3 regions of the Streptomyces sp. NPDC027962 genome follow, and region 1 is predicted to be linked to each of the others. Evidence: predicted binding sites of a transcription regulator. Region 1 holds the regulator's gene; each other region holds the start of a gene.
What was found. The regulator HrcA, encoded in region 1, represses chaperone genes, less so after heat shock. The targets are predictions, from matches to a motif close to TTNGCACTCNGNNNNNCNGAGTGCNAA.
Positions count from the first base shown of each region.

Region 1 (7,836 bases):
GGTGAGGCATCGGCCTTCGCGGTACAGCTGAACCAGGCCACGTCGAAGGTGAGCCGCTCGAGAGTGCTGGTCGCCGTGCGGTCCGTGGTGATGGCGACCGCGGCGGAGTTGAGCCCGCCGGCCACCGGCTCGCACGCGGTGACGCCGGCGACCGCCGCCGCGCAGGCGGCGAGCAGGGGCAGGGTGCGTCTTGACGCCGTCATGGTGGCAGAGTGCCACCGGCTCCCCTGCGGGAGAAGAGGGGTTGACGCCAGTTCACACCACTGGGCGGCACCCGGTGTTCAGGACCAGCGGCCGGTGCGCCCCAGCAGCAGCGCCGTCGCCGCCGTACCGGCCGTGGAGGTGCGCAGCACGCTGCGGCCCAGCCGGTACGGTTTCGCTCCCGCCTCGGCGAAGGCGGCCAGCTCCTCCGGCGACACCCCGCCCTCCGGTCCGACCACCAGCACGATGGAACCCTCCGCCGGCAAATCGGCCGTCGCCAGCGGCTGTGCGCCCTCCTCGTGGAGCACCGCCGCGAAGTCGGCCGCCGCCAGAAGTGCCGCCACCTGCTTGGTCGTCGACGCCTCCGCGACCTCGGGGAAGCGGAGCCTGCGCGACTGCTTGCCCGCCTCACGGGCCGTCGCCCGCCACTTGGCCAGCGACTTGGCCCCGCGTTCGCCCTTCCACTGGGTGATGCAACGGGCCGCCGACCACGGGACGACCGCGTCCGCACCGGTCTCGGTCATGGTCTCGACGGCGAGTTCGCCGCGGTCGCCCTTCGGGAGCGCCTGCACGACGGTGATGCGCGGCGTCGGATCCGGCTCCTCACGGCAGTCGCGCACCTCGACGACAAGACGGTCCTTGCCCTCCGTCGAGACGACGGCGCCTGCGGCTCCGCGGCCCCGGCCGTCGGTGAGGACGATCTCCTCACCCGGCTGGAGCCTGCGTACGGACACGGCGTGCCGGCCCTCGGGGCCGTCCAGGGTGACGGCCGCGCCCGGAGCGACGCCTTCGAGCGACTCGACGAGGAAAACAGGAGCGGTCATCGCACACCACCGCCGAGCGCGAACGCGGCCCGCGCCGAGTCGGTTTCGGCCGCGAGCACCCCCACCAGCTGGGCGGCGGGCATCTCGCGGGCCAGCCGGTGGCCCTGCCCTGCCCACAGCGCCATGCCCTGTGCGTCGCCCGCCTTGGCCGCGGCCTTGCGCAACGGACTCGTCATGTGATGCACCTCGGGATACGCGGCGGGGGCATACGGCCCGTGCTCCCGCATGAACCGGTTGACCAGCCCCCGCGCGGGCCGCCCGGAGAACGCGCGGGTCAGTTCGGTCCGTACGAACAGCGGATTGGTCAGGGCCCGCTTGTGCAGCGCGTGCGCCGCCGACTCCGGGCACACCAGGAACGCCGTGCCGAGCTGCGCGGCGCTCGCGCCCGCCGCCAGGACCGCGGCGATCTGGCTGCCGCGCATCAGACCCCCGGCCGCGATCACAGGCAACTGCACGGATTCCTTGACCAGTTCGAGGAGCGCGAGCAGCCCCAGACCGGCTCCGTCGGTCGCCGGGTCGTCCCGGTGGGTGCCCTGGTGCCCGCCCGCCTCGATGCCCTGCACACACACGGCGTCGGCGCCGGCCCACTGCGCGGCCTGCGCCTCCTCGGGCGTGGTGACGGTGACGACGGTGAACGTGCCCGCCTTGGTGAAGGACTCGAGCACGCTGCGCGGAGGGCAGCCGAAGGTGAACGAGACGACGGGGACGGGATCGTCGAGCAGTATGGCGAGCTTCGCGTCGTAGCCGTCGTCCCGACCTGAGTCGGCGTCACCCAGCGGGGTCTCGTACCACGTGGCCTCACCGGCCAGCTGATCCCGGTAGACACCGACGGCGGCGGGGTCGGCGGTGCCGGGCTGCGGCATGAACAGATTGACGCCGAAGGGACGGGCGGTGAGCCCGCGGACCTGTTTGACCTCCTGGTACATCCCGTCCGCCGTCTTGTACCCGGCGGCGAGGAACCCGAGCCCGCCGGTCTCCGAGACGGCCGCGACCAGCTGCGGGCAGGAAGCGCCGCCTGCCATGGGGGCCTGCACGATCGGATGACGGCAGAGATCGGTCAGCGCGGAGGACATGCAGGCATCGTGCCACGTCCCGGCCGGGCGGCCGAATCCCCCGTTCCGGGGTGTGCGCGGCACCTGCGGCGGGCTCGTCCCTCGCCCCGCCCGCCTCGTCCGGCCTGACGGCCTGGGAGGTACCCCGTCCCGGAACCGGGCTCCGTCCGGGCCCTGCGGCCCGGCGCCCGTCCCGCGCCTCGACCGCCGGGGAGGCCGTGGAATCCAGCCCCTCCGGCGGTTGAGGACACCGCGCGCAGCGCGGTACGGGTCCGGGCGAGCCCGGTTGGAAAACGGTCCGCAGCGGCCGCGCCCGCCAGGCTAGTGCTGTGGCCGGAAAGGTTTGCCGGAAAGCTCGCGGCGTCCGGTGCGGTGCATCGCAAGGCGGAGGATCTCCCGCGTACTGGATGTACTTGGGTGATGCGACAACGCAGCGAGGTGTCGTGCCGGGCGTCGCGAGCCGGTGAACCTTTCCGGTCACAGCACTAGCGCCCGTTGAACGCGTCCTTCAGGCGCGAGAACAGCCCCTGCTGCCCCGGCTGGAACTGACCCGTCGGCCGCTCCTCGCCACGCAGCTTCGCCAGGTCCCGCAGCAGCCGCTCCTGCTCCGGATCCAGCTTCGTCGGCGTCGTGACCTCCACGTGCACGATCAGGTCGCCGCGCCCGCCACCGCGCAGGTGCGTGATGCCGCGCCCGTGCAGCGGGATCGACTGCCCCGACTGGGTGCCCGGCCGGATGTCGACCTCCTCGATGCCGTCGAGCGTCTCCAGCGGGCACTTCGTGCCCAGCGCCGCCGCCGTCATGGGGATCGTCACCGTGCAGTGCAGGTCGTCGCCGCGCCGCTGGAAGACGGGGTGGGCGACCTCGTGGATCTCGACGTACAGATCTCCCGCGGGGCCGCCGCCGGGGCCGACCTCGCCCTCGCCGGCGAGCTGGATGCGCGTGCCGTTGTCGACACCGGCCGGGATCTTCACGGTCAGCGTCCGCCGCGAGCGGATGCGGCCGTCGCCGGCGCACTCCGGGCACGGGGTGGGCACGACCGTGCCGAAGCCCTGGCACTGCGGGCACGGCCGCGACGTCATGACCTGGCCGAGGAACGACCGCGTCACCTGCGAGACCTCGCCGCGGCCGCGGCACATGTCACAGGTCTGCGCCGAGGTCCCCGGCGCCGCGCCCTCACCCGAGCAGGTGGTGCAGACGACGGCCGTGTCGACCTGGATGTCCTTGGTCGTGCCGAAGGCGGCCTCGTTGAGGTCGATCTCCAGACGGATCATCGCGTCCTGGCCGCGCCGCGTACGCGAGCGGGGCCCGCGCTGCGAGGCCGTACCGAAGAACGCGTCCATGATGTCGGAGAAGTTGCCGAAGCCACCCGCGCCGAAGCCACCCGCGCCGCCGCCTCCGGCCTGCGAGAGCGGGTCTCCGCCGAGGTCGTAGACCTGCTTCTTCTGCGGGTCCGAGAGCACCTCGTACGCGGCGTTGATCTCCTTGAAGCGCTCCTGCGTCTTCGGATCCGGGTTCACATCCGGGTGGAGTTCGCGCGCGAGGCGGCGGAAGGCCTTCTTGATCTCGTCCTGCGATGCGTCGCGGCGCACGCCGAGTACGGCGTAGTAGTCCGTGGCCACTTACGACTCCGCCAGGATCTGTCCGACGTAACGTGCCACTGCGCGTACCGCTCCCATCGTTCCGGGGTAGTCCATGCGGGTCGGTCCGACCACGCCGAGTTTGGCAACTGCCTCGTCGCCCGAACCGTAGCCGACAGCGACCACGGACGTGGAGTTGAGTCCTTCGTGGGCGTTCTCATGACCGATCCGTACGGTCATGCCCATGCCGCCCGATTCCTTCGCCTCGCCGAGCAGTTTGAGAAGCACCACATGCTCCTCCAGCGCCTCCAGCACCGGCCGGATGGTCAGCGGGAAGTCGTGCGCGAAGCGGGTCAGATTGGCGGTGCCGCCGATCACGAGCCGCTCCTCGGTCTCCTCGACCAGGGTCTCGAGCAGCGTGGAGAGCACCACGGAGACGGTGCCGCGGTCCTCGTGATCGAACGATTCGGGAAGGTCCTGCACCAGCTTCGGCACATCCGCGAAGCGGCGTCCCACGACCCGGCTGTTGAGCCGGGCCCGCAGGTCCGCGAGCGAGGTGTCGCCGAACGGCGCGGGGCAGTCGATCATGCGCTGCTCGACCCTGCCGGTGTCCGTGATCAGCACGAGCATCAGTCGGGCGGGCGCGAGGGAGAGGAGCTCCACATGCCGGACCGTGGACCGCGTCAGCGACGGGTACTGGACGACGGCGACCTGCCGGGTCAGCTGCGCCAGCAGCCGCACCGTACGGCCCACGACGTCGTCGAGGTCGACCGCCCCGTCCAGGAAGTTCTGGATGGCGCGGCGCTCGGGCGACGACAGCGGCTTGACGCCTGCCAGCCGGTCGACGAACAGCCGGTACCCCTTGTCCGTGGGAATCCGGCCGGCGCTGGTGTGAGGCTGGGCGATGAACCCCTCCTCCTCCAGCACGGCCATGTCGTTGCGGACGGTGGCCGGGGAGACGCCGAGCTGGTGCCGCTCGGTGAGCGCCTTGGAGCCGACGGGCTCCTCGGTGCCGACATAGTCCTGGACGATGGCGCGCAGCACCTCGAGCCTGCGTTCGCTGAGCATTCGTGCGCACCTCCATCTGTGGTTCCTCGTGTGTGGCTTGGCACTCGGTGCGCCCGAGTGCCAGCATTCCCCCGGCCAGTGTACGGCCGCCGGGTACGGGGGTAGCAAGGGTGGCCGACCGTGCGGTCGGACACGCTGTGTCAGGGGCCCGCCAAGGTCGATGCGAACGTGTTGCGGATAGCGTCGCCGCATGGACGTCAGTTGGGAAGACCTCGGCTGGGAACGACTGGCCGACGGGGTCGGCCGTCGCCGTATGCCCCGCTGGGACGCGACCGTCGGTCTGGTCGTCGGCGAGGACGCGGTGCTGCTGTTCGACAGCGGCTCCACGGTCCGCGAGGGCGCCGAGGTACGGGCCGAGGTGCAGGCTCTGCTCGGTGGCCTGCGGGGCCGACGGATCCGGCGGGTGACGCACATCGCACTGAGCCATCCCCATTTCGACCATGTGCTGGGCACGGCGGCCTTCGCGGGGGCTGAGGTCTACGGCGCGGTGGGCATGGACGCGCTGCTGCGGCGGGACCGGGACGTGATCCGCGCCGACGCGGTGCGGCACGGAGTCGCACCGGACGACGCGGCGGAGGCCGCCGACCTGCTGGTGCCCCCGCAGCACAGCGTGTGCGGCGAGTGGACGCTGGAGCTGGGGGGACGCCAGGTACTACTGGCCAACGTCGGCCCCGGCCACTCCGGCCACGACCTGGCGCTGCTGGTGCCGGGCAAGCCGGAGGTGGTCTTCTGCGGCGACCTCGTGGAGGAGTCCGGTGAGCCGCAGGCCGGCCCGGACGCCATCTTGTCCCGCTGGCCCGCGGCACTCGAGCGGCTTCTCTCGCTCGGCGGCGAGGACGCCCTGTACGTGCCCGGACACGGGGCGGCGGTGGACGCGGGGTTCGTGCGGGCTCAACGGGATGCGCTGGCAGCTCGTTTCGGCGTGTCGTAGGGCGGCCGGCCGTATCGTCGTGCGAATGCGCAGCTACAGCCCTGATCTCACACCGCCGTGGAAGCGGTCGAAGCCCGCCCCCGAGGTCCCTGCGGACCCCGACCTGGTCGTCGAGGAGGTGGCGACAGGCTTCTGCGGCGCGGTGATCCGGTGCGAGGCGGGGACGGTCACCCTCGAGGACCGCTTCGGCAAGCACCGGGTCTTCCCGCTGGAGCCGCGCGGCTTCCTGCTGGAGGGCCAGGTGGTGACCCTGGTCCGCCCCGCGCCCAAGGCTCCGAGTCGTCCGTCCCGTACGGCCTCCGGCTCCATCGCCGTCCCCGGCGCCCGGGCCAGGGTCGCCCGTGCGGGCCGCATCTACGTGGAGGGGCGACACGACGCGGAGCTGGTGGAACGGGTATGGGGCGACGACCTGCGCATCGAGGGCGTGGTCGTGGAGTACCTGGAGGGCATCGACGACCTGCCCGCGGTCGTCACCGACTTCGCCCCCGGCCCGAACGCCCGCCTCGGCGTCCTGGTGGACCACCTCGTCGAGGGCTCGAAGGAGTCCCGGATCGCGGCCTCGGTCACCGGCCCGCACGTGCTGGTGGTGGGCCATCCGTACATCGACGTCTGGGAGGCGGTGAAGCCGTCCTCCGTGGGCATCCCGGCATGGCCGAGGGTGCCGCGGGGCCAGGACTGGAAGACGGGCGTCTGCCGGGCGCTGGGCTGGCCGGAGAACACGGGCGCGGCCTGGCAGCACATCCTGTCCGGGGTGACGAGCTACAAGGATCTGGAGCCGTCACTGCTGGGGCAGGTGGAGGAGCTGATCGACTTCGTCACGGCGCCTTCGTAACGTTCGGCAGGGTACCGAAATCTGAAGTGTCGAGCGTCAGCCCAAGGGCATCGAGGGGGACCGGCTCCCCGAACTTGCTGGTTCGCTCCGCACGGTAGTCGGCCTGCTCACCGATGCCGCCGGGTTCGGTCAGCACCACGCACTTGCCGGCGAAGGGATCGATGATCAGGTACGTAGACACCCCCCCAGCAGCGTAGATCGACCGCTTGGTCACGTAGTCACGGAGCTTGCTCGTCTTGGACACCACCTCGACGAGCATCGTGACGATGGCGGAAGGCAGCAGCCGCCCGGATGCGGGAGCCGCGTCCCGGTCCAGTACGACCAGGTCGGGTTGCGGCTCGCTGCCCTCTCGGAGGAGATCGATGTCCTGGGTCTGCAACCGGTGCCAGCGATCGCGGGGAATCGCGTCCTGAACAGACTGCACGATGAGGTTGTGGACCAGATCCGGCCCCGCCATCATCACGATTTCCCCCCTGAGGAGTTCGATCTTGACCCCCTCAGGAACCTCAAGGCTCTCGAAGAACTCGGTCATCCGGTGATCATCCACAGCGGTCATCTCCGTGGCCCTCCACTTCCGCCGCGGTCTTTGAGCGGCAGCCTACGAATCAGGGTAGGGAGCGAACCGCCGTTCCGCAGCGATTCACCCGCCGGGGTGATCAGTCCACCAGGTCCCGCACCACCCCGTCCGCGAGCAGCCGTCCCCGCAGCGTGAGGACCGCGCGGCCCTCCTCGTACGGCACGGGCTCCAGCAGCCGGTCGGCGAGCGCCCGTCCCGCCGCGGCGAGGCCCGCCTCCCGCAGCAGCTCCAGCGGGACGCCTTCCCGCAGCCGCAGCTCCAGGAGGATCCGCTCGACACGGCGGTCCTCGTCGGTCAGGATCTCGCGGCCGGCGCCCGGTGAGCGGCCTTCCGCCAGCGCCGCCGCGTACGCGCCGGGATGCTTGGCGTTCCACCAGCGCACGCCACCGACATGGCTGTGCGCCCCGGGACCGGCGCCCCACCAGTCGGCGCCGCGCCAGTACAGCTCGTTGTGCAGGCACCGGCCGGCCTCGGTGGTGGCCCAGTTGGAGACCTCGTACCAGTCGAAGCCGGCCGAGCCGAGCACCTCGTCGGCGATCAGATAGCGGTCGGCGTGGACGTCGTCGTCGGTCATCGGCACCTCGCCGCGCCGGATCCGGCGGGCCAGCCGGGTGCCCTCCTCGACGATCAGCGCGTACGCCGAGACATGGTCCGGCCCGGCGCCCACCGCCGCCTCCAGCGAGGCGCGCCAGTCGTCGTCGCTCTCGCCGGGGGTGCCGTAGATCAGGTCGAGATTCACGTGGTCGAAGCCCGCAGCCCGTGCCTCACCGA
Region 1 is NZ_JBVHTA010000006.1:136,040-143,875, forward strand. It holds gene ACZ4SA_RS08090 (hypothetical protein) at 1-203, opposite strand, end outside; gene ACZ4SA_RS08095 (16S rRNA (uracil(1498)-N(3))-methyltransferase) at 282-1,025, opposite strand; gene ACZ4SA_RS08100 (nitronate monooxygenase) at 1,022-2,098, opposite strand; gene dnaJ (molecular chaperone DnaJ) at 2,563-3,699, opposite strand; gene hrcA (heat-inducible transcriptional repressor HrcA) at 3,700-4,725, opposite strand; gene ACZ4SA_RS08115 (MBL fold metallo-hydrolase) at 4,916-5,656, shown strand; gene ACZ4SA_RS08120 (DUF3097 domain-containing protein) at 5,682-6,488, shown strand; gene ACZ4SA_RS08125 (Uma2 family endonuclease) at 6,472-7,044, opposite strand; gene hemW (radical SAM family heme chaperone HemW) at 7,145-7,836, opposite strand, start outside.

Region 2 (7,836 bases), on a different contig from region 1:
CGGCGCTCCGGATGAGCCGGGTCGATCCCGGCGCCGGCCAGGTCGGCCGGCGCCACGGCACGGTCGCCGGCCACCGGGCAGTCGTCCACGACGGTGTGGTGCCGGTGTCCGCCCCGAGCCGCCCCGGTCCGGAGCTCGGGAACGCCCGAGGGCGGCACCCCAGTGAACGGGGTACCGCCCTCGGTCCTGCGGACAGGTCCCGATCCTGAAAGGATCAGAGGTCCGTGTCACCGCCCGCCGTGCGCCGTGGTGAGCTGCTGCTCGCCGTCGGCGTCCGTGCCGGCCGGCTCCCAGCACTCCACGCCCTTCAGACCGGGCACGCGGTCCCGGGTGAAGACGGGGTCCAGGCCGGCGCGGCGCTGGGCCGTGTAGTCGTCCATCAGCCGGAAGGCGATCACCGACAGCGGCAGGATCGCGATCAGGTTGACCAGGACCATCGCGCCCATCGTGATGTCCGCGAGGCTCCACACGACGCTCACCGAACCCATCGCTCCGAGTACGGCGCAGGCCAGGACGGCCGCCCGGTAGCCGGTCATGGCGGACGAGCTGCCGGTGATGAAGCGGATGTTGGACTCGCCGTAGTAGTAGTTACCGATCATGGAGCTGAAGGCGACCATGAAGACCACCAGCGTGAGGATGTGCCCCGCCCAGTCGCCGAGGGCCACGTTGAGCGCGGTCTGGGTGACGTCCGCGCCGCCGCGCTCGCCGAGGGTCGGGTTGGCGCTGAGGATGATGAACGCGGTCATGCTGCAGACGACCAGCGTGTCGAAGTAGACGCCGAGGGTCTGCACCAGGCCCTGCTTGACCGGGTGACTGGTCTCCGCGGAGGCGGCGGCGTTGGGGGCCGAGCCCATGCCGGCCTCGTTGGAGAACATGCCGCGGCGAACGCCCTGAAGGATCGCCGTGCCGACCGCGCCGCCCGCGACCTCGCGGAAGCCGAACGCGCCGCCGACGATGTCGGCGACCATGCCGGGGATCGCGGTGATGTTGAAGAGGACGACCACGAGGCCGAGCAGCAGATAGACACCCGCCATCACCGGGATGAGCACCTTGGTGACCGCGGCGAGGCGCTTCACGCCGAAGAACACGGCCAGCGCGAGCAGCACGGCCAGCACGATACCGAGCACCGGGGCGAACCAGCCGGAGTCCGTGCCGCCCATGGAACCGTCGACGGCCACCGTGATGGTGTTGGACTGCACCGCGGTGAGGACGAATCCGAAGGTCAGGGTGATGAGCACGGCGAACAGCACACCGAGCCAGCGCTTTCCGAGAGCGCGCTCCATGTAGTACGCCGGGCCGCCGCGGTAGGTGCCGGGCTCCTTGCCGCGCGCCTTGTACAGCTGGGCGAGGGTGGACTCGACGAACGCGGAGGCGCCGCCGATGAGGGCCATCATCCACATCCAGAAGACCGCGCCGGGTCCGCCCATGGTGATGGCGGTGGCCACACCGGCGATGTTGCCGGTGCCGATCCGGGCGGCGGCCGAGATGGTGAACGCGCCGAAGGGGGAGACGCCGTCCCCCGACTTGTCCTTGAAGACCCGGAACATGTCCGGGAGCATCCGCAGCTGGACCGCCCTGGAGCGGAAGGTGAACCAGAGGCCGGCCACGGCCACCAGCGGGATCAGCAGGTAGGTCCAGAAGACATCGTTGATGTCGACGATCCAGGTGTTGAGCGTGCTCATGATGTGGTGCGTCCCGGGTCTTTGTGAGTCGGGGCTCGGCTCGGGCCGCTGCGTACGGGTCGCGTACTGCTGAGGGCCTCGGCCGCGGAAGCACTTCTTCCGTTCAAAGCTTTCGGAAGCTAACCAGGGCCCCGCCCCCCTGAAAAGACATCTCGGCCGTGCGGCATCTCACATTATGTGCCGGTTTCTCCCGCACGAAGCGCACGGAGCGACGCCCGAGGGCGGCACCCCCTGGGAGTGGGGTGCCGCCCTCGGTCAAGGACGGTTGATCAACCTGTCGGTCGATCAGAAGTCCATGTCACCGCCCGGCATGCCGCCACCGGCAGGCGCGGCGGCCTTCTCCGGCTTGTCGGCGATGACGGCCTCGGTGGTGAGGAACAGCGCCGCGATGGAGGCCGCGTTCTGCAGGGCAGAGCGGGTCACCTTCGCGGGGTCGATGATGCCTTCGGCGATCATGTCGACGTACTCGCCGGTCGCGGCGTTGAGGCCGTGGCCGACGGGCAGGTTGCGCACCTTCTCGACGATGACGCCACCCTCGAGACCACCGTTGACGGCGATCTGCTTGAGCGGGGCCTCGAGCGCGAGCTTCACGGCGTTGGCGCCGGTCGCCTCGTCACCCGAGAGATCGAGCTTCTCGAAGACCGAGGAGGCCTGGAGCAGGGCCACGCCACCACCGGCGACGATGCCCTCCTCGACGGCCGCCTTCGCGTTGCGAACGGCGTCCTCGATGCGGTGCTTGCGCTCCTTGAGTTCGACCTCGGTCGCGGCGCCGGCCTTGATGACGGCCACGCCGCCGGCCAGCTTCGCGAGGCGCTCCTGGAGCTTCTCGCGGTCGTAGTCCGAGTCGCTGTTCTCGATCTCGGCGCGGATCTGGTTGACGCGACCGGCGACCTGCTCGCTGTCACCGGCACCGTCGACGATCGTGGTCTCGTCCTTGGTGATGACGACCTTGCGGGCGCGGCCCAGCAGGTCCACGCCGGCGTTCTCGAGCTTGAGGCCGACCTCCTCGGAGATGACCGTGCCGCCCGTGAGGATGGCGATGTCGTTGAGCATGGCCTTGCGGCGGTCGCCGAAGCCCGGGGCCTTGACGGCGACGGACTTGAAGGTGCCGCGGATCTTGTTCACGACGAGCGTGGACAGGGCCTCGCCCTCGACGTCCTCGGCGATGATCAGCAGCGGCTTGCCGGACTGCATGACCTTCTCCAGCAGCGGAAGGAGGTCCTTCACGTTGCCGACCTTGGAGTTGACGATCAGGATGTACGGGTCGTCCAGGGACGCCTCCATACGCTCCATGTCGGTGGCGAAGTACGCCGAGATGTAGCCCTTGTCGAAGCGCATACCCTCGGTGAGCTCCAGCTCCAGACCGAAGGTCTGGGACTCCTCGACGGTGATGACGCCTTCCTTGCCGACCTTGTCCATGGCCTCGGCGATGAGCTCGCCGATCTGGGTGTCGGCGGCGGAGATGGAGGCGGTGGAGGCGATCTGCTCCTTGGTCTCCACGTCCTTGGCCTGCTCGAGCAGGGCACCGGAGACGGCCTCGACGGCCTTCTCGATGCCGCGCTTCAGGGCCATCGGGTTGGCGCCGGCGGCCACGTTGCGCAGGCCCTCGCGGACGAGCGCCTGGGCGAGGACGGTCGCGGTGGTCGTACCGTCACCGGCGACGTCGTCCGTCTTCTTGGCGACTTCCTTGACCAGCTCGGCGCCGATCTTCTCGTACGGGTCCTCGAGCTCGATCTCCTTGGCGATGGAAACACCATCGTTGGTGATCGTGGGGGCGCCCCACTTCTTCTCGAGGACGACGTTCCGGCCCTTGGGGCCAAGGGTGACCTTGACGGCGTCGGCGAGCTGGTTCATCCCGCGCTCGAGACCGCGCCGTGCCTCCTCGTCGAACGCGATGATCTTGGCCATGTGAAGTGGTCCTCCCGGACTGGGGTGGATTGCTTCGGATCGCATTCGGCGCCCGCGACGGACGGCCTGCCTGCCCTGTGGTTCCTTGCCCCACCAGGCGTGCGGACCTCACCGACCCGATCCAAGTTCTGTCACTCTCACTGGGAGAGTGCTAACGCCAATGATTAGCACTCGACCCCCGAGAGTGCAAGCGACCTCGAGGATGCGGACGCGCCCGGGCGTTGCGCGCACACGGACGAGGGGCCCGCCTCCCGTTGACCGGGATGCGGGCCCCTCGTGCGTGAGTGCGTCGGTGGCCGATCGCGCCTGGAACAGATCAGACGGCGAGCTTGACCATGTCCGCCTGCGGACCCTTCTGGCCCTGCGAGATCTCGAATTCGACCCGCTGACCCTCTTCAAGGGTGCGGTACCCGTCCATCTGGATCGCACTGTAGTGGACGAAAACATCCGCACCACCGTCGACCGCGATGAAGCCGTACCCCTTCTCCGCGTTGAACCACTTGACGGTGCCCTGAGCCATGCCTAACTCCCCTATTACTGGCCCTTGCGCAGGACCGCACTTCGCGGACCTGGGTCAGACCTCCACCCCAGCAGGAGGGGTGTGCGCCGGAACGCGTCGACCGCGGCTGAATGTATCCGCCCAACTGCCCTCTGCAACAGGTCAATCGGACGAGAAATCTGGGCAGGACCGATCGGCTGATTCATGTGAATTCATGTAATTCAGGGGCAAGTCGGGCCCGGCAAACGACGCCTAAGAGGCAATTCGATCGCACACTTTGGCTGCATTCTTGCGGAACTTGAAGGCATTCTCGAGCGGCCGGCGGAGGGGGCTTCCCAGACCCTATCGCGCTCAACCATGCAGAATTGCCCCCTCCGCTTCTCTCGCGGAGGGGGCAATTTCAGTAACTGCGGGTAAATCTCTGGGGTTGACTCGGTCGTCCGACCACGTTTTCGTCAGCCGCCTTCATCAGCCGCCGGCGACCGCCGGAATGATCGACACGCCCGCGCCGTCCGGCGTGGCCGTCTCCAGACCCTGCTCGAAACGGACGTCGTCGTCGTTCACGTAGACGTTGACGAAGCGGCGCAGCTTGCCCTGGTCGTCCAGCACGCGGGCAGCGATGCCGGTGTGGTTCTTCTCCAGGTCCGCGATGACCTCGGCGAGGGTCGCGCCCTCCGCCGGGACCTCGGCCTGGCCGCCCGTGTACGTACGGAGAATGGTGGGGATGCGGACGTTGACGCTCATGTTCGTCACCTCTCGGCGGAGTACGGCGGGTTGCGGATTCAGTGGGCGGCCAGGCCCGCGTCGCGGAACGCGTCCAGGCTCGGGCGGATGACGGCGGTCGCCTGCGAGGTCTCCGCGACCGCGTCGAGGGTCTTGAGGCCGTCACCGGTGTTGAGGACGACGGTGGTGAGCGCCGGGTCGAGCACGCCCGCCTCGATCAGCTTCTTCGTCACACCCACGGTCACGCCACCCGCCGTCTCGGCGAAAATGCCCTCGGTGCGGGCCAGCAGCTTGATCGCGTCGACGACCTGCTCGTCGTCGACGTCCTCGACCGCGCCGCCCGTGCGGCGCGCGATGTCCAGCACGTACGGTCCGTCGGCCGGGTTGCCGATGGCGAGCGACTTGGCGATGGTGTTCGGCTTCTGCGGGCGTACGACGTCGTGCCCGGCCTTGAAGGCCGTGGACACCGGCGAGCAGCCCTCGGCCTGGGCGCCGAAGATCTTGTACGGCTTGTCCTCGACGAGTCCGAGCCTGATGAGCTCCTGCAGGCCCTTGTCGATCTTCGTCAGCTGGGAGCCGGACGCGATCGGGACGACGAGCTGGTCGGGCAGCCGCCACCCGAGCTGCTCGCAGATCTCGTACGCGAGGGTCTTGGAGCCCTCCGCGTAGTACGGGCGCAGATTGACGTTGACGAAGCCCCAGCCCTCGCCCAGCGGGTCGCCGATGAGCTCCGAGCAGAAGCGGTTCACGTCGTCGTAGTTGCCCTCGATGCCGACGAGCTCGCCGCCGTACACCGCGGCCATGACGACCTTGCCCTGCTCGAGGTCGTGCGGGATGAACACGCAGGAGCGGAAGCCGGCCCGCGCGGCGGCGGCGCCGACCGCACCGGCGAGATTGCCGGTGGATGAGCAGGACAGGGTGGTGAAGCCGAAGGCGCGAGCGGCCTCGATGGCCTGGGCGACGACGCGGTCCTTGAAGGAGTGCGTCGGGTTGCCGGAGTCGTCCTTGATGAACAGTCCGCCGGTGACGCCCAGTTCGCGGGCGAGGTTGTCGGCCTTGACGAGCTTGGTCCAGCCCGGGTTCAGGTTCGGCTTGTCGGCCACGTCGGCGGGGACGGGCAGCAGGGGGGCGTAGCGCCAGATGTTGGCGGGGCCCGCCTCGATCTGGGCGCGGAGCTTCTCGACGTCGCCGCTCGGCAGGTCGTAGGCGACTTCGAGCGGCCCGAAACACTCGGCGCAGGCGAAGATGGGGCCGAGTTCGAAGCGCTGTCCGCATTCGCGGCACGAGAGTGCGGCGGCGGGTCCGAGATCCACCGGCGTGGTGGCGGGGGTGCTGGCGACAGTCTGCGCAGCCATGATGTCGAGGCCCTTTCTCCTCATCTTCCTCGTGACGCACTTCGCCACAAGACGGAATTGGCACCTTCCCCACCGTGACCTCGCGGTCGGCGGGAGGGTTGCCGGGGCTTCAACGGGCCGTTCCCTCTGCCCCTCTGGATGAGCGGTATGGCACCGGACGTGCGGTCCGGGCATTTGTGTGCTCGGACCCCCGAGATGCGGGGGTCGTTCGCGTTGCTCAAGACTGTAACCGAAGCCCCGGACGGTTGAGATAGTCGTCCGACCCGCGAGATGGATCACACGACCTGCTGCCAAGGGAGACGCGACGTGCTCGATGAGGTGGCGCGCTGGTTGAGCCGGCGCTCCTGGTCCGCATCCGATCGCTCGCTCGACCGGCTGATGTCCGCCAAGGTCGGGCAGGGGTCGACGGTCAGTGTCGTGCTTCCCGCGCTGAACGAGGAAGAGACGGTCGGGGACATCGTCGCGATCATCCGCCGGGAGCTGATGGAGGCCGTCCCGCTCGTCGATGATCTGGTGGTGATCGACTCGGCCTCGAGCGACCGCACCTCCGAGGTGGCCGCCGCAGCCGGGGCGCGAGTGGTGCACCGGGACTCGATACTGCCGCGACTGCCCGCCGTGGCCGGCAAGGGAGAGGTACTGTGGCGGTCACTCCTGGTGACCAGCGGTGACATCGTCTGCTTCGTCGACGCGGATCTGCGCGACTTCTCCTCCGACTTCGTCTCCGGCATCCTCGGTCCGCTGCTGACCGAGCCCGAGGTGCAGTTCGTCAAGGCGATGTACGACCGCCCGCTGGGCGGGGGTGCCGCGCCCGGCCCCGACGGGACACCGGCCCAGGGCGGCCGGGTGACCGAGCTGGTGGCCCGCCCGCTGCTCAATCTGCACTGGCCGCAGCTCGCCGGCTTCGTCCAGCCGCTGGGCGGCGAGTACGCGGCACGGCGCTCGCTGCTGGAGCAGCTGCGCTTCCCCGTCGGTTACGGCGTGGAGCTCGGCCTGCTGGTCGACTCGCTGAACCTGGTCGGCCTGGACGCCCTCGCGCAGGTCGACGTCGGCACCCGCAAGCACCGCCACCAGGACGGGCAGGCGCTCGGCAGGATGGCTGCGACGATCTACCGCACCGCCCAACTACGGCTGTCCCGCCCCCACTTGGTGCGCCCGTCGATCACCCAGTTCGAGCGGGTCGACGACGGCTTCGCGCCGCGGACCTACCGGGTGGACACCGAGGAGCGTCCGCCGATGCTCGAGATCGGTGAGTACGCGGCGCGTCGCGCGGCATAACCAGGAACCGCCAATCATTTTGCCTACATTTCCGATGTATGGGACTCATCGGATTTCTTGTACCGGCGCGCGGCAGGCACCGCAGGGCCGCGCCCTCCGGAGACCGTGAGCGGCTGACCCGGCTCATCGGCACGCTGGCGGTCACCGCCGCCGCGGCGCTCGGCCCGGCCGCCCCGGCGACGGCACTGCCGGCCGCCGCGATCCCGGCGTCGGCGACCCCGGCGGAGCAGGACACGCCCCGCGAACAGCAGGTGGAGATGGCTCGCACCGGTGGTACGGCGGAACAGCTGTGGCTGCTCGGCGGCGTCGCCCTGAGCCTCACCGCGGCGGGCATCGTCGCGGTGGCGGCCACCCGCGGCCGGCGCCGCGACCACTGACCTGTGCCCGGGCCCGG
Region 2 is NZ_JBVHTA010000003.1:293,951-301,786, forward strand. It holds gene ACZ4SA_RS04695 (alpha/beta hydrolase) at 1-89, opposite strand, end outside; gene ACZ4SA_RS04700 (alanine/glycine:cation symporter family protein) at 228-1,682, opposite strand; gene groL (chaperonin GroEL) at 1,968-3,590, opposite strand; gene ACZ4SA_RS04710 (cold-shock protein) at 3,907-4,110, opposite strand; gene ACZ4SA_RS04715 (MoaD/ThiS family protein) at 4,558-4,833, opposite strand; gene thrC (threonine synthase) at 4,872-6,167, opposite strand; SAM riboswitch class I at 6,185-6,312, opposite strand; gene ACZ4SA_RS04725 (glucosyl-3-phosphoglycerate synthase) at 6,474-7,442, shown strand; gene ACZ4SA_RS04730 (hypothetical protein) at 7,481-7,819, shown strand.
Region 2: the regulator HrcA is predicted to act here: its motif matches at 3,719-3,745, upstream of groL (chaperonin GroEL).

Region 3 (7,836 bases), on a different contig from region 1:
CCATGACAGGGGTGGCGAGTACGCCTCCGGGGCGAAGATCCGGCCGCGGCCGCCACGCCGGGCGGGGTCCACGAACACCGCGTCGTGCGCGGACGTGTCGATGTCCGTGACGTCCGCGCAGCGGACCTCGATCAGGTCGGCGAGTCCGAGTGCTTCCGCGTTCGCGCGTGCGACTTCCGCGGTGAGCGGGTCGCGTTCCACTGCGAGTACGGAGATGCCGGCCCGCGCGAGCGCGAGCGCGTCTCCGCCGATACCGCTGCACAGGTCCGCCACGCTGCGGACGCCGAGGGCCGCGAAGCGGTCGGCCCGGTGGGCGGCGACCGAGCGGCGGGTGGACTGTTCGACGCCGTTCGGGGTGAAGAACATCCGGCGGGCGTCCTCCTCGCCGAACTTCGCCACCGCCCGCTGGCGCAGGCGTGCCTGCCCGAGGGCGGCGGAGACCAGTTCCGCCGGGTGCTCGCGGCGCAGTCGCGTGGCCACGGCAAGTTCCTGGGCCGGGTCGTAGGAGGCCAGCGAGGCCAGCAGCGCTCCGCCCTCCTCGGTGCGCAGTGCGGAAAAGGCGGCGAGCGGATCGAGGTCGTTCACCGGGCCATTGTGGGCCAGCTGGGGGATGGTGCGCTCACGGTGGCGGTGTCGGGCCGGTGAGCGGGCCGGGCGCTGACAGGATGCGGCGGCATGCAGCTAGTAAGACAAACAGGAAAACTGAGGGCTTATCGGGCCCGCGCGGCCCTGGCCGCGCTCATCGTCGCGGCGGTCGGTTCGGGCTGCGCCACCGAGGGGGCGCACGTTGCCGCTCCGGCCAAGTCGCCGTCCTCGTCACAGGCCAAGTCTCCGGCCGGGCAGGAGGCCGCACGGGGCCCCCAGGCGCAGAAGCAGGGTGGAAAGCAAGGCGAGAAAGAGGGTGCCGAGGGGGGCGGGAAGAAGAGCGCGAAGGAAGGTGGTGCCGCGGACGCGCGCTCCGCGCACTCGGAGAAGGTCAAGCGCGCCCAGAAGGCCCGCGCCGCCGCCGCGAAGAAGTGGGGACTCGAGCGGACCCCGCTCGCCGCACCCCCGCCGCCCTCCGAAAAGCCGGAGATCACCACTCGTAAGGGGTTCGAGGTGAAGGGAGGGGACGATCTGCCGCCCGTCTTCACCACCGTGCCGACGAAGGAGAAGGTCGTCTTCCTGACGATCGACGACGGTGCGGAGAAGGACCCCGAGCTGCTGCGGATGATGTCCGACCTGCAGATCCCGTACAGCGCCTTCCTCACCGACTACGTCATCGACGACGACTACGGCTACTTCGAGAAGATGCAGGACCGAGGGGTGGCGCTGCACAACCACACGCTCAGCCACCGTTACCTGCCCGGTCTTTCGTACTCCGAGCAAAAGCGTGAGATCTGTGGCCAGCAGGACAAGCTGGAGAAGCGGTACGGGAAGCGGCCCCGGCTGATGCGGCCACCGTACGGGAACTACAACAGGAACACGCTGCGCGTCGCCAAGAAATGCGGGATCGAGGCCGTGCCGCTGTGGGCGGCCGAAGCCTTCCCCGATCACATGGAGTGGCGCGAGTGGGACAGGGACCTGCATCCCGGCGACATCATCCTCACTCACTTCCGCGGCAAGAACGAGTGGAAGGGCAGCATGCCGGACATGATCCGGCGGGTCGTGGACATGGTGACGAAGAAGGGCTACGCCGTGGCCAAGCTCGAGGACTACGTCTGAGCGTGGTCCGGGCGGCACGTAGTGGCGCGAAGTGCGCGAAGCAGGGTCCGAAAGTGGTCCGGCGCGCGGAACCGCGAGTGCCGTCCCGGCGTTCTCCGTGTCGGGATCCGTCGACTCGGACGCCGCCACATTGGCACTCCGCTTGACCGAGTGCTAATCGCAGTCATAGTCTCAGCTCTGGCACTCCCCCAGTGAGAGTGCCAACACAGCGACGGGCAGGTCCGGCACCCGCGACGACGGATCGACCTGGTCGCCACCTCAGATCAGTTAACCCCGTGATCTCCGAAGGGGGAGGTCGGATCGTGACGACCGCCAGCTCCAAGGTTGCCATCAAGCCGCTCGAGGACCGCATCGTGGTCCAGCCGCTCGACGCCGAGCAGACCACGGCCTCTGGCCTGGTCATTCCGGACACTGCGAAGGAGAAGCCCCAGGAGGGCGTCGTCCTGGCAGTGGGCCCGGGCCGCTTCGAGAACGGCGAGCGCCTGCCGCTCGACGTGAAGACCGGCGACATCGTGCTGTACAGCAAGTACGGCGGCACCGAAGTGAAGTACAGCGGCGAGGAGTACCTCGTCCTCTCGGCCCGCGACGTGCTCGCGATCGTCGAGAAGTAAGCACCGGCTTCACCTGCATTGCTTTGAGCTGCGCCCCTGGTCACCCCGCGGATTGCCGGGCGGCGAGGGGCGCGGTTCTTTGAACACGACTTTCCGAGAGGGCTGAACCGCTCCCATGGCGAAGATCCTGAAGTTCGACGAGGACGCCCGTCGCGCCCTCGAGCGCGGCGTCAACAAGCTTGCCGACACGGTCAAGGTGACGATCGGCCCCCGCGGCCGCAACGTCGTCATCGACAAGAAGTTCGGCGCTCCCACCATCACCAACGACGGTGTCACCATCGCCCGCGAGGTCGAGGTCGAGGACCCGTACGAGAACCTGGGCGCCCAGCTGGTGAAGGAGGTGGCGACCAAGACCAACGACATCGCGGGTGACGGTACGACCACCGCCACCGTGCTGGCCCAGGCCCTGGTCCGCGAGGGTCTGCGCAACGTCGCCGCCGGCGCCTCCCCGGCCGCCCTGAAGAAGGGCATCGACGCCGCGGTCAAGGCCGTCTCCGACGAGCTCCTCGCGACCGCCCGTCCGATCGAGGACAAGGCCGACATCGCCGCCGTGGCCGCGCTCTCCGCGCAGGACCAGCAGGTCGGCGAGCTCATCGCCGAGGCGATGGACAAGGTCGGCAAGGACGGTGTCATCACCGTCGAGGAGTCCAACACCTTCGGTCTGGAGCTCGACTTCACCGAGGGCATGGCCTTCGACAAGGGCTACCTGTCCCCGTACATGGTGACCGACCAGGAGCGTATGGAGGCCGTCCTCGACGACCCGTACATCCTGATCCACCAGGGCAAGATCGCGTCCATCCAGGACATGCTGCCGCTGCTGGAGAAGGTCATCCAGGCGGGTGGCTCCAAGCCGCTGCTGATCATCGCCGAGGACGTCGAGGGCGAGGCCCTCTCCACCCTGGTCGTGAACAAGATCCGCGGCACCTTCAACGCGGTGGCCGTCAAGGCCCCCGGCTTCGGCGACCGCCGCAAGGCGATGCTCGGCGACATGGCCACCCTCACCGGTGCCACCGTCATCGCCGAGGAGGTCGGTCTCAAGCTCGACCAGGCCGGTCTGGACGTGCTGGGCACCGCCCGTCGCGTGACCATCACCAAGGACGACACCACCATCGTCGACGGTGGCGGCAACTCCGAGGACGTGGCCGGCCGCGTCAACCAGATCAAGGCCGAGATCGAGTCCACCGACTCCGACTGGGACCGCGAGAAGCTCCAGGAGCGCCTCGCGAAGCTGGCCGGCGGCGTGTGCGTCATCAAGGTCGGCGCCGCCACCGAGGTGGAGCTGAAGGAGAAGAAGCACCGTCTGGAGGACGCCATCTCCGCGACCCGCGCCGCGGTCGAGGAGGGCATCGTCTCCGGTGGTGGCTCCGCGCTCGTCCACGCCGTGAAGGTGCTCGAGGGCAACCTGGGCAAGGAGGGCGACGAGGCCACCGGTGTCGCCGTCGTCCGCCGCGCCGCCGTCGAGCCGCTGCGCTGGATCGCGGAGAACGCCGGGCTCGAGGGCTATGTCATCACCGCCAAGGTGGCCGAGCTCGAGGCGGGCAGCGGCTTCAACGCCGCGACCGGTGAGTACGGCGACCTGGTCAAGGCCGGCGTCATCGACCCGGTCAAGGTGACGCGCTCCGCTCTGGAGAACGCCGCGTCCATCGCCTCCCTGCTGCTCACGACCGAGACCCTGGTCGTCGAGAAGCCGGCCGAGGAAGAGGGCGACGCGGGCCACGGCCACGGTCACGGCCACAGCCACTGACGCATCGCGTCACGAAAGGCCCCCGTTCCCGCCTTCTGCGCGGGGGCGGGGGCTTTCCCGTGTCCGCCGGTACCGGCGGACCGGGGCGGTCACATCGCGCCGAGCTGACGCATCAGGCGCATCAGATCCATGTGCCACCAGCCTTCCTTGATCTTCCCGTTGTCGAAGCGGAAGACGGTGGTCCCGGTCATGACGCACTGCTCGCCGGTGGCCGGAATGCCCTGGAACTCGCCCTTGTGCTTGCCGTTCCAGGTCCACAGCAGCACCACGTCGTCGCCCTCAGCCACCTGGCGGTCGAGCTCGAAGGTGAAGTCGAAGGCGCTGCGCCAGTTGGCGACGTCGCGGCGGATGACGTCCTTGCCGGTTTCGCTCTCCTGCTCGTTGGCGATGTCGTGGTCGATGTAGTCGGCGGCGAACACCTCGTCGATGGCGTCCAGATTCCCTCCGACGGCTATCTCGTGGAAGAAACGCCGTGCGGTCGCCGCGTTCATCTGCTCCTCACGGACCACGTCCAGGTCGGTGAAGGAGGGCATGCCGTCGCAGAGGGACACCATCTCCTGGAACATCCTGTCGGTCTCCGGGAGATGGGAGTTCTTCATCGCATCCTCGTACGAGTCGAACTCCACGATGTCCACGTAGTGGTTGCTCGCGGAACGGTCCCTGCCCGTTACTGCGTGACCGGTGGTCCGCTTGCCCTTGGTCTGCTCGACCCACTTGTCCATGACGGCGTTCATGCCGTCGAAGTCAGCGGTCTTGTAGTCGATGATCTGTACGAATTTCATGGCGCCTCCCAGGGGCGACGGGATGCCACCATTTTAGTGAAAGATGCGGCATTTGTTCGGTCAGGCCGAGGTCTCCAGGTCCGCCGGCCGCACCGGATCGGCGAAAGGCAGACCGGCCGCGAACCGCTCCAGCTCGTCCAGCGCCCGGTCGGCCAACCGGTGCAGCTCGCCACCGAGCGAACCGGCGATGTGGGGGGTGAGCAGCACGTTCGGCAGGTGGTACAGCGGCGATCCGGCGGACGGCACTTCGGGCTCCGTGACGTCCAGTACGGCGTCCAGGCGCCCGGCGACCAGCTCCGGGAGCAGGGCGTCCTCGTCGACGAGCGAGCCCCGGGAGGTGTTGATCAGGGTCGTGCCGTCGGCCATCAGGGCCAGCTGCCGGGCGCCGATCATGTGGCGGGTGGCCGGCACCTGCGGAGCGTGCACGGTGACGATGTCGGCGCGGGCGCAGAGGTCCTCCAGACCGGTGCGTTCGACGCCCATCGCGGCCGCCTCGGCGTCGTCCACGTACGGGTCGTACAGCACGACGCGCAGGTCGAACGGCCGCAGCAGCTCGATCACGCGACGCCCGATGCGGGAGGCGCCGATCACCCCGACCGTACGGTGGTAGTTGCCCGTGCCGTCGAACTCCGTGTGCCAGTCGTGTTCCGCGCGCAGCTGGGCGTACCGCCGGGCCGTGGGCAGCACGCGTTTGCCCGCGAAGAGCACGGCGGCGAGGGTGAACTCCGCGACGGGCATGGCGTTGGCGGCCGCCACCGAGGTCACGGTGATGCCGCGGTCCCAGCAGGCCCGCGTGATGTGGTGCTTGACGGATCCGGCGGCGTGGACCACGGCGCGCAGCCGCGGCGCGGACGCCAGGACCTCCGCGGTGAGCTCCGGAGCGCCCCAGCAGGTCAGCAGGACGTCGGCCTCGGCGAGCGCGGCCGCCACGTCCGCCGCCGGGGCGGCCAGGTCGTGGGCGACCAGTTGCGGGTCCGTGCGGAAGAGCGCGGCGAGACGCGCGCGGTGGCGGTCGGCGAGGAGCCGGTCGGCGACGCCGGGCCCCATCGCGAGCAGCAGCGAGGGGCGACGGTCAGTGGCCTGGTCCATCGGGACCCCCTCTACTGCGGACCGTACTTACGGCCTGCTCGCGAGCTGACGCCCCCGAGCAGGCCGCGCGGCGCCAGCTTCACCATCCCCATCAGCGCCTTGTACCGCGGGTCGGGGATGGACAAGGACTTCCCCTTGGCCAGGTCCGCCAGCGCCGACGCCACCAGCTTGTCGGCGTCCAGCCACATCCAGCCCGGAATGTTGTCCGTGCCCATCCCGGCCCGCTGGTGGAACTCGGTCCGAACGAAACCGGGGCACAGCGCCATCAGGCGTACGCCCGAGCCTGCCAGGTCACGGGCAGCGCCCTGGGTGAACTGCACGACCCAGGCCTTCGACGCCCCGTAGGTGCCACGTGGCATGAACGCGGCGACCGATGCCACGTTCACCACGCCGCCCCGGCCGCGCTCGCGCATCGACTCCGCCGCCGCCGACGTCAGCCGCAGCACCGCCTCGCAGTGCACCTTCAGCATCGTCAGCTCGTCGGCCATGGAGACTTCCAGGAAGCGTCCCTTGTTCCCGAAACCAGCGTTGTTGATCAGCAGGTCGACGGGGTGCGTGCGGTCCGCGAGCCGTGTCTCGACCGCAGTGAGCCCGTCCTCCTCGGACAGATCCGCGGTCAGCACCTCCGCCTCGATGCCGTGTCGGTCGTGCAGTTCGGTGGCCTGTTCCTGCAGCCGCTTGGTGTCGCGGGCCACCAGCGCGAGGTTGTGGCCTTCGGCCGCCAGTCGCCGCGCGAAGGCGGCGCCGATGCCCGCGGTCGCTCCCGTGATCAGTGCAGTCGTCATAGGCGCACGTTAATGCCCCGCGGGTGAGGGCGGCATACGCACCGTCCCCGCCTGCAAGCCACGGGTGCCGTCGCCGGACCTGATCGATTGGGCGAGTGGCGGAACGGCAGTTCCCGGGTGAATCCGGCGCCGGCCGTGGACACTTCGGCGTCCGAGTGGGGCGGGAGCGCCCCGGCGACCAGGTGGCTTCCCTCATGCCGTCCCGGCGACCGCCCCCGGCTCGGCAGGCCCGCACTTGGCGACATACTCGCGAGCGTTCTTCAGCAGTTCGGCGTGGAGCGCCTCGCCGGCGGCGAGCACCTGGGGCAGCAGCACGCGCTCGGTGGTCTCGGCCCGGAACGCCATCGCCACCGTCACGTCGTGGTCCGGCCGGTGCACGATCTCCACGGGGTCGCCCGCACGGATCTCGCCCGGTTCGATCACCCGCAGATACGCGCCGCAGGCACCGTTCTGCGTGAAGCGTTTCACCCAGCCCTTCTCGCCGAGCCGGCCCGCGAACACCCGGCACGGAATACGGCCGCAGGTCACCTCGAGCACCAGCGAGTCGCCCACACGCCAGCGCTCACCGACCTTCGCGCCGGTGACGTCGATTCCGCTCGTCGTGAGGTTCTCCCCGAACGTGCCGTTGGTGAGCGGGCGGCCCAACTCCCGCTCCCAGGCGTCGAGATCCTCACGTGCGAAGGCGTACACGGCCTGGTCCGTCCCGCCGTGGTGGCGCAGGTCGCAGACCGCGTCACCGGACAGTCCGCTTCCGCCCTCGCCCTTGGGGCCGGGGTCGGTCACCCGGACGGGCCCGTCGACCGGACGCTTGTCGATCCCGGTCGTGCCGCTCTGCGCATCGGTGTACGCGACGGCTGTGGGCCGCCCCACGTTCACGGTCAGAAGCTTCATGCCCGGAACGCTAACCGAGGCACCTCAAAGAGACCACTCGATAATCGCCGCCGCCCCCAAGAGTCCCTTATGCTGGGCGCTGTGATCGAAGCCCGCCACCTCCGCGTCCTGCGTGCCGTCGCCGCCACCGGCTCGTTCTCCGCGGCCGCCCGCGAACTGGGCTGCACCCAGCCGGCCGTCAGCCAGCAGATGAAGGCGCTCGAGAGCTCCGCGGGCACGCCGCTCCTCAT
Region 3 is NZ_JBVHTA010000015.1:118,150-125,985, reverse strand. It holds gene ACZ4SA_RS16750 (THUMP-like domain-containing protein) at 1-585, opposite strand, end outside; gene ACZ4SA_RS16745 (polysaccharide deacetylase family protein) at 676-1,704, shown strand; gene groES (co-chaperone GroES) at 2,007-2,315, shown strand; gene groL (chaperonin GroEL) at 2,431-4,059, shown strand; gene ACZ4SA_RS16730 (ester cyclase) at 4,149-4,841, opposite strand; gene ACZ4SA_RS16725 (hydroxyacid dehydrogenase) at 4,902-5,930, opposite strand; gene ACZ4SA_RS16720 (SDR family NAD(P)-dependent oxidoreductase) at 5,942-6,715, opposite strand; gene ACZ4SA_RS16715 (MOSC domain-containing protein) at 6,908-7,606, opposite strand; gene ACZ4SA_RS16710 (LysR family transcriptional regulator) at 7,688-7,836, shown strand, end outside.
Region 3: the regulator HrcA is predicted to act here: its motif matches at 1,835-1,861, upstream of groES (co-chaperone GroES).